Roseibium sp. Sym1: one gene and its partner. The protein of the gene in region 2 interacts with the protein of the main gene of each other region in a pairwise test. Links are inferred from orthologs where the notes say so. Each region holds a gene or a part of one and is shown on either strand. Other genes may lie near its edges.

What was found.
Region 1: the proteins of O6760_RS04570 (region 2) and O6760_RS24015 interact in binary tests that used the Escherichia coli proteins (3 or more experiments, as listed by UniProt). The link is inferred for Roseibium sp. Sym1 from one-to-one orthologs.

What each region holds. Positions count from the first base shown.
Region 1 is NZ_CP114786.1:5,159,072-5,163,197, forward strand. What follows is about bases 1,294-4,126. They hold O6760_RS24015 (single-stranded DNA-binding protein), read right to left. Parts: upstream 3,071-4,126; coding sequence 2,516-3,070; downstream 1,294-2,515. Other genes in these bases: O6760_RS24005 (L,D-transpeptidase family protein), read right to left, coding at 1,294-1,440; O6760_RS24010 (hypothetical protein), read left to right, coding at 1,984-2,460; uvrA (excinuclease ABC subunit UvrA), read left to right, coding at 3,660-4,126. Outside these bases: more of O6760_RS24005, read right to left, coding at 1-1,293. UniProt on the Escherichia coli protein: Plays an important role in DNA replication, recombination and repair. Binds to ssDNA and to an array of partner proteins to recruit them to their sites of action during DNA metabolism. Acts as a sliding platform that migrates on DNA via reptation.
Region 2 is NZ_CP114786.1:1,010,126-1,014,104, forward strand. What follows is about bases 1,058-3,979. They hold O6760_RS04570 (primosomal protein N'), read right to left. Parts: upstream 3,656-3,979; coding sequence 1,460-3,655; downstream 1,058-1,459. Other genes in these bases: fsa (fructose-6-phosphate aldolase), read left to right, coding at 3,945-3,979. Outside these bases: O6760_RS04560 (F0F1 ATP synthase subunit delta), read right to left, coding at 1-245; O6760_RS04565 (DUF1428 domain-containing protein), read right to left, coding at 564-923.

The sequences.
Region 1 (4,126 bases), 4.1 Mb from region 2 along the record:
ACCCGCGCGGTCCAGGTAACTTGGATCGTTGGCGAGTTTCGGCAGCATTTCGTTGACAATGATCGAATACGGCACGCCCCAATAGGGATTGTACTCAACGATCTCGATCTTGTCGTAGAAGAAGTTGGTCTGGTTGGACTTCTTGCCGACGACAACACGCATCTGCAACGGCACTTCGCCCGGCGCAAAATAGGTTGCGGTGAATGCGGCCTGGTTGATGAACACCTTGCGTTCGCCGAGTTCTTCCGGAATCCAGCGGCTGCGCTCCATGGCCAGTTCGACCTTTGCAATCTTCGCCGCGTTGGTTTCGCCGACCATGGCCTTGATGGTGTTTTTACCCACGATCCCGTCTGGTGTCAGCTTGGCTTCCTTCTGGAAGGCCTTGACCAGGGCGACCAGTTCCGGCGTGTAGACCTCGCCATCGTCATAGGCTTCCAGGGTCTCGGCATGGGCAGTCCGCAGCTCGTCAGACCCGTTCTTTGCGATCGCCGCGACGATATTCTTCATTTCGGGGCTGGACTTGCCCGCCTTCAGGAATGTGCCGGGAGCGATGACGATCTGGTCCGCTTCCTCGTCCTCCGCCTTCAGGCGCTTCAGTTCCGCGGTCAGTTTTTTGAAGTGCTCGTTCTGGGGCTGGTGCCCGGAAAGCGCGGTTGCGACATCGCTTGCGCCTTCAAGCTGTTCCAGCGCGGCCACGAGATCGACCTCGTGGCGCGGAAGGTCGTGATATTGCGAGATCCGGTTCGGATCGACCCGGCCGCGCGTCGCGTCGAGCACATAGGTGAGTGCAGCGGCACTCAGTTCCATTTCGAAACGCATCAGGGCGGCGTCGCGTTCCGCGCCTTCCAGGCCGGAGGCCGCCGGCAGGGCGACAAAATAGTCGTCCGGGTTCAGCGCGAAAGTGCCCGCTTCCGCGAGCGCCCGGCGCAGCTGTGCGGCTTTGACGGTCGCCTTGCCGTCCTCAAGCCAGAGGAAGTCCGGGTGTTCCCGATAATAGGCAATCAGGGCGTCGCCGACTTCCGGCAGGACGGTCAGGGACATTTCCTTCAGCGCCGGTCGGGCCTCATCAAAGGCGGTCAGCACAACCGGTGCCGCAGGCGCGGTGTCCGCCTGCGTGGTGGGGACGGGCTGACCGGCTTCGTCCACGGCTGCCTCAGGCTGAACTTCGGCGGTTTTCTTCTCCGACAGTTCCTCGAGCGATACCTGCTTCCAGCTGTCCGGCACGTAGTTCAGATAGCGTGGCGCGGATACCCTCGCCTTGCTGGCCTTTTGCCGGAGCTGCTCCTGCCGCAGACGTTCCTGTTCCCTGCGCTGATGTTCCGGATTGAACAGGCGTTGGAAAAAATTCTGGGCGCTGGCCGTTTCAACGGCGGTGAAACTGAAGCCGGTCGCCAGCACCGATGCCATAAGGCCGGCCTTCAGCGAATTTCCAAGGAACAATTTCGTTCGTCCTGCCAGCGCATGGCCCCGGACCCGCACGCCATGTTTGACTTCATCTGCTCGCATTGTCTCAACCCGAAATGTTTAAATCTTCTGGGGCCGGCCGCAGCGCCCGATGCAACCGGCTTTGTTCGTTCCCTGCCAGGAAAACCGTAGCCCGAACCACTTAGCCGGGCAATGTGTCACGCTGGTGCCGGCAAATTGGTTTCGTTGTCTGAAACCACGCCAACGCCCCGTTTGCAACTGGTTAATACTACATCAGGCCTGTGCAGTCGGTTAAGGGCACGTGTCTTGCACAGGTTTTGAATTCACTTTGGTGTGACGATAATGCCGCGCCTGTATAAGCCTATGGTAGAGACGAGGCAAACCCCTCCATCCTGAATTGCGCCTGGGCAGAAGCGCGCGCCGTGCCGGCTCGAAACAGTCGGATAAATGACCTGTTATTAGTGCCAATCCGCAACGCTGTGACGCGCATCACTCAGCAAGGTCAAAAGGCTTCCTAAACCGGTCTCTCGAAATGGTGAAACACCACCGGAGACCTTAATGCCGTTCCAATTCAATGTCGGAGACCATGTATCTCCGGTCCTGAAATACAAGAATTTCGACATCTCCCAATATACCCAGCTGAAATGGGCGCGCGGCAAGCTTTTCCGCATGGTCGGGAACAACCCGTCCTGCAACGCCTACTTCCGGACGCTGCCCATGGGGCGCAGCCTCACAAGCCTCATCAAAGACAGCGGCATCTGGGTGAATTACGGCCCGACCATTTCGCCGCTTCACGGCGAAATCCATATGCCGAGTGGCGAAATCGCGGTTGGTGACAGGGCCTTCAACATGGGCCGCTGGATGGTTTTGGCAACCATCATTCACGAACTGGCGCACTACAACGGCGCACCCATATCGGGCGGCGACACCAGTGCCGAGGAAGCCGTCTATCACTGCGGGCTCGGAACGTCCGAAGAGTATTTGCAAGGGATCGACGATCCACGCACGCCCTACGATCCGACGATCGGCGGGTGAAATGCACTCCGTGCGGTGGCGATTCCAGCCACCGCACCAATCAGGTAAAGTCCGATCAGAACGGAATTTCGTCGTCCATCGGCCCGCTGCCGCCACCGCCGGAAGGTCCGCCGAAGCCGCCGCTGCTTGATCCGCCGCCATAGCCTCCACCGCTGCTGCCTCCGCTGAATCCGCCACCGGATCCACCGCCGAAGCCGCCACCGCCCTGGCCTTCGTTGCCGTAGTCGGGCAGACCGCCACCGCCGCCGGCGCCCTCACCGCGGCCGTCCAGCATGGTCAGGTTGGAGTTGAACCCCTGCAAGACCACTTCGGTGGAGTACCGGTCCTGGCCGCTCTGGTCCTGCCATTTGCGGGTCTGCAACTGTCCCTCGAGATAGACCTTGGACCCTTTGCGCAGATAGCTTTCGGCAACCTTGCAGAGGCCTTCGTTGAAGATCACCACACGGTGCCATTCGGTTTTTTCCCGGCGCTCGCCGGTGTTGCGGTCGCGCCAGGATTCTGACGTTGCAATACGCAGGTTGGCGATGGGACGCCCGTCCTGCGTGCGGCGGATTTCCGGATCGGCACCCAGATTGCCGACCAAAATGACTTTGTTGACGCTGCCCGCCATTCTGCACTCCTGTTGTTCACGCGCGATGCTGCCATTGTTGAGACATCGGCCTTGCTTGGCCGTTCCATCGCGCTTCAAGCCATGCTGCTAGAAACCAGAACCCTAGCGGCCAGCCAACAGCTGCGCCTGCATTTTTCTGGCCCGGCACCCATTTTCCACAAGGCAGCGGGCCTGCTGCGGCCTATTGCCATGCATATTTTCCGCTCAAGCTGCACGACCTCCACCCGTGATTGCATCCGGTTACATTTTGCGCCGCTTTTGTTCCGACCGCCTGCACCGGCCTTGTCAGGAACGGGAGCCGGTCATTGCGGCGCGTTCCGGCGTCTCCGGCACTTTCCTACTGACGTATCGCAGCTTACCGTACTTGTTTTGTTCTTATCATTTCTGTAAAACCGATTCAATCAGCCAGAGCAGCCAGTGCCGTATTTTGAAGGCTACCGGAAAACGCCTTACTGGAAGCGGCGCGCTAAACTGCTATATCGGGGCAAACGGACAGATACGTGACGGGAAACTGCGCGCACGGCGTCGCGCGACCGGCAGCACGCGCATGAGGTCAGGAAGAACTGCAATGAACACATCCAAGGGCGCAATGCCGGATGAATCCTGGAAGGACGACCCCACCAAGATGCTCAGCATCCGCGGTGCGCGGGAACACAATCTGAAGGGCGTCGATCTCGACCTGCCCCGGAACAAGCTGATCGTGATGACGGGTCTTTCCGGGTCAGGCAAGTCCTCGCTTGCCTTCGACACGATCTATGCCGAGGGCCAGCGTCGCTACGTCGAGAGCCTGTCCGCTTATGCCCGCCAGTTCCTGGAGATGATGCAAAAGCCGGATGTCGACCAGATTGACGGTCTGTCTCCGGCGATCTCCATCGAGCAGAAGACAACCTCGCGCAACCCGCGTTCGACCGTCGGTACGGTGACCGAGATCTATGACTACATGCGGCTGCTGTTCGCGCGTGTCGGTATCCCCTATTCCCCGGCGACCGACCTGCCGATCGAAAGCCAGACCGTCAGCCAGATGGTCGACCGTGTTCTCGGCCTTGAGGATGGCGC
Region 2 (3,979 bases):
TTTGCGGCAAGGCCTTTGATGCCAGCCTTGTCGAGAAGTGCGGAAAGCGCTGCAAGCTGCTCCTCCACACTGAATACCGGGCTTTTCACCAGACGGACGAGATCTTCGCTCTCGGCAAGCATGCCTTCGAAAGCTGTCAGATCCCGTTCCACATCAGCCGTTGCACCTTCGGCCTCTGCGAGGTCGAGAAGGGCGGCCGCATAACGCTGTGCCACGCCGGATACGAGAGATACGTTGTCAGTCACCAGGTCCGTGCTCTCTGACTTTTTTCATGCCCGCAAGACGGCCAGCGTCCGCAAAGCATTGAAAAAATGAATGATTTCAAGGTCAGAAGGTATGACGGTTAAACCGCTGCCCCCAAAGCCGCGCCTCAATTAGCACAGGGTTTCCCAGTGTGCAACTTCACCTAAAGACTGTTCTTGCCGATTCCTCGGTGTTTTTTGCGGGGCGCCCGTAAAAAGCGTTTCCAATCAATGTTTCAGCACCGGTCTTAACCTTTAGACGGTTTTGCCCGAAGCGGCCAAAACGGACCGTATAAGCCGTTTTCGCCCCTTCGCCAGCCGTCAGTATTGTATGAGCGGCTCGAAACCTCCGAAGATCATGCGCTTCAAACTGAAGACCTCGCCGGCATTCGGCATGGCCTCTTGCCAGCGCGGATCGCTCTCCATCGTCGCCATGCATGCGTCCGCCGTCTCCTTGTCCGGCCAGACAATCCAGGAGAAGACCACCGTCTCGTCCGGTTCCTTCCTGACCGCGATGGGAAAAGATGTCACCTCGCCATCCGGCACGTCGGTGCCCCATCCTTCACAGCAGCTGAGTGCGCCATATTCCCTGAACAGGGCCCAGGACCGCTCCGCGATCTCCCTGTAGTCATCCTTTTTCGCCGTCTTCACCGGCGCCAGGAACCCCTGCACATATGTCATCGTCTTCCCCTCCCAGGTGACGGGCACCACGAGCGTGCCACAGGGCAGGGTTGAGGGCAACGCGGCAGCGCAATCGAAATAGTCTGGACGCAAAGCCTTTTCAGGTGCGGTGGGGTTCCGGCTTTTGTGAAAGTTTTCCCTCGTCATTGCTGGGCTTGACCCACTGCTGTCCGGTTTAACTCGGCTCAGTTACAACAGGTCATTGATTCATTGTTGATATTTACGCTTCTCCTCGTCCGGGACACGCAGTGCCTTACCACTTGCACCCCTCTCCCCCCTGGAGGGGAGATGTCCGGGAACCGGACAGAGGGGGGGCGCAGCGGTTCCTCGTATTCGGAAAAGGCCTTGTATGCTGAGAGGTTGAGCCCCCCCTCTGTCTCCTATCGGAGACATCTCCCCCTCCAGGGGGGAGACTGGAACAAGCGGCATAGCCTGATTGTGGTCAGAGGTTCCTGCTTAACCGGACAGCAGTGGGTCAAGCCATGGGATGACGACGCTGTATGGTTCACGCTCTGAAGCAACCGCGGAAAGGACCCTCACAGGAAATGCTGGGGGTCGATGTCGACCTGGAGGCGCAGTCCCTTGGTCGGCTTCGGGCCGGCATTGAGCCAGTTGCGCAAATATGTCTGCAGATCATATTGCCGCGGCGCCATGGCGAGCAGGCGGAACCGGTAGCGGCCGCGCACCATGGCAAGCGCAGCCTCCGCCGGCCCGAGCAGTGTCACCGCCGTGTCCTCGGGTGCGGCGCGCGCGAGCGCGCGGGCATAGCCTTCCGCAAATGCCCTGTCGGGGCCCGACACGATCACCGCGGCCAGCCGGCCGAAGGGTGGCAGGCCCGCGGCCCGGCGGGCGTCGATTTCGGCCTGGTAGAACGCGGTCTTGTCGCTGGCCAGCAGCGCCCGGATCACCGGATGATCGGGATTGTAGCTCTGAAGGATGCCCCGGCCGCCGCCGGTGACGCGGCCGGCGCGGCCCGTTACCTGGGCCAGCAGTTGAAACGTCTTTTCCGCCGCACGCGGATCGCCATGGGCAAGGCCGAGATCGGCATCGACCACGCCGACCAGCTTCATTTTCGGGAAGTTGTGTCCCTTGGCGACCAGCTGGGTACCGATGACGATGTCGGCGCCGCCCTCCTCGACGATCTTCATCTCGCGCTTCAGCCGCTCCGGGCCGCCGGCCATGTCGGAAGACAGCACCAGCACCCGCGCCTGCGGGAACAGGTCCGAGACTTCCTCGGCGATTCGCTCGACCCCCGGCCCGCAGGCGACCAGGCTGTCCGTGCTCTGGCAGGACGGGCAGGCCTGCGGCACCGGCTCGACATGGCCGCAATGATGGCAGACGAGTTTCTTCTGGAACCGGTGCTCCACCAGCCAGGCGCTGCAATGGGCACACTGGAACCGGTGGCCGCAGGTACGGCAGAGGGTCAGCGGGGCGTAGCCGCGCCGGTTCAGGAACAGGAGCGACTGGCCGCCGTCCTCGAACGTGTCCTTGATGGCATGGACCAGTTCGGGCGCCAGCCAGCGGCCGCGCTCAGGCCCGTCCTGGCGCATGTCGACGGCACTGAGGTCCGGAAGGGCGGCGCCGGACGCCCGTTCCGGCAGCTCGAACAGCCGGTAGCGGCCCGTTTCCGCGTTGACCATGCTTTCCACGGACGGGGTCGCGGAGGCAAGCACGACCGGAAAGCCGGACAGGTGCCCGCGCACGACCGCCATGTCGCGGGCGCTGTAGGGCACCCGGTCATCCTGCTTGAAGGCGGCATCATGCTCCTCGTCGACGATGATCAGGCCGAGTTCCTTGAAGGGCAGGAACAGCGACGAGCGCGCGCCAATCACCACACGCACATCGCCGCTGGCAACACCCCGCCAGACGCGGGCGCGGTTCTTGACCGTGATCTGCGAATGCCATTCGGCCGGGTAGACACCGAAGCGCTGCTCGAAGCGGCGCAGGAACTGTTCGGTCAACGCGATTTCGGGCAGCAGCACCAGTGCCTGCCGGCCGCGCCTCAGCGCTTCCGCGATCGCCTCGAAATAGACCTCCGTCTTGCCGGAGCCGGTAACGCCGTCGATCAGCGCGACACTGCCGCCCTTGTCGAAACAGGAAACCAGGCCTTCCGCGGCCGCCTGCTGGGCCGGGGTCAATTGCTTCTGCGCATGGTCGAGCTGCGGTTTGGGCGGTGGCGGTGACGCCGGCAGCATCACTGTCTCCAGGACTTCCTGTTTGAGAAGACCGTCTATCACGGAGGCGGACACGCCCGCCGCATGGGCGAGACCGCTCTTCGTCCAGGCAAAGCCGTCTTCCATCGTCGCCAGCACACGCCCTCTGGCCGGTGTCAACCGGTCTGGTTCCGCGCCCTCGATCCGGCGCACTCCCGGAACAGGGGCCTCCGGCTCAAGAGCTTCCTCGGAGCGCAGCACCATGCGCAGCACCATTCCGGGCGCGCCGAGCGTCCAGCTCGCGACCCAGTCGACGAAACGGCGCAGATCCGCGTCCAGCGGCGGCGTTGCGTCATAGACCCGCGAGATGGTCTTCAGTTTCTTCGGGTTGATCGCCGCGTCAGGCTCGATGTCCCAGACGGCCCCGATCACCTCCCTGGGGCCGAGCGGCACCTTGACGATGGTTCCCGGCACGACGGATTTGCCGGGCGGCACCTTGTAGGTATAAGCGCGGGGCACCGCGACCGGCACCAGCACGCTGGCAATCGTCTCCTGGAAATCTGGGTCGTCAAACAGCACTTCGAATCGGATCCTCACCGTCTCGGCCAATGCCCGACGCGGACACAGGACAGTCCCTCGGGCCGTTGAACGACTTTGCCCGTCCGGCGCACGCGTTCAAGGGCGGCCGGATTTGAGGTACGTACCACAAAAAATTCGTCCACCGGAGAATCAGGGGTTCTTCTTGTCATCATCCTAGGGTAAAGAGGGCGCGGCTGACCATTCAATCGTTTTGCCCCGAACGCGGACATTCACATCCGGCGACCGTCATGAAACGGGAAGCGGGGCGCCCCACAGGGAGTAGGAACTCATGAAATTCTTCGTCGACACAGCCGACACAGCCGA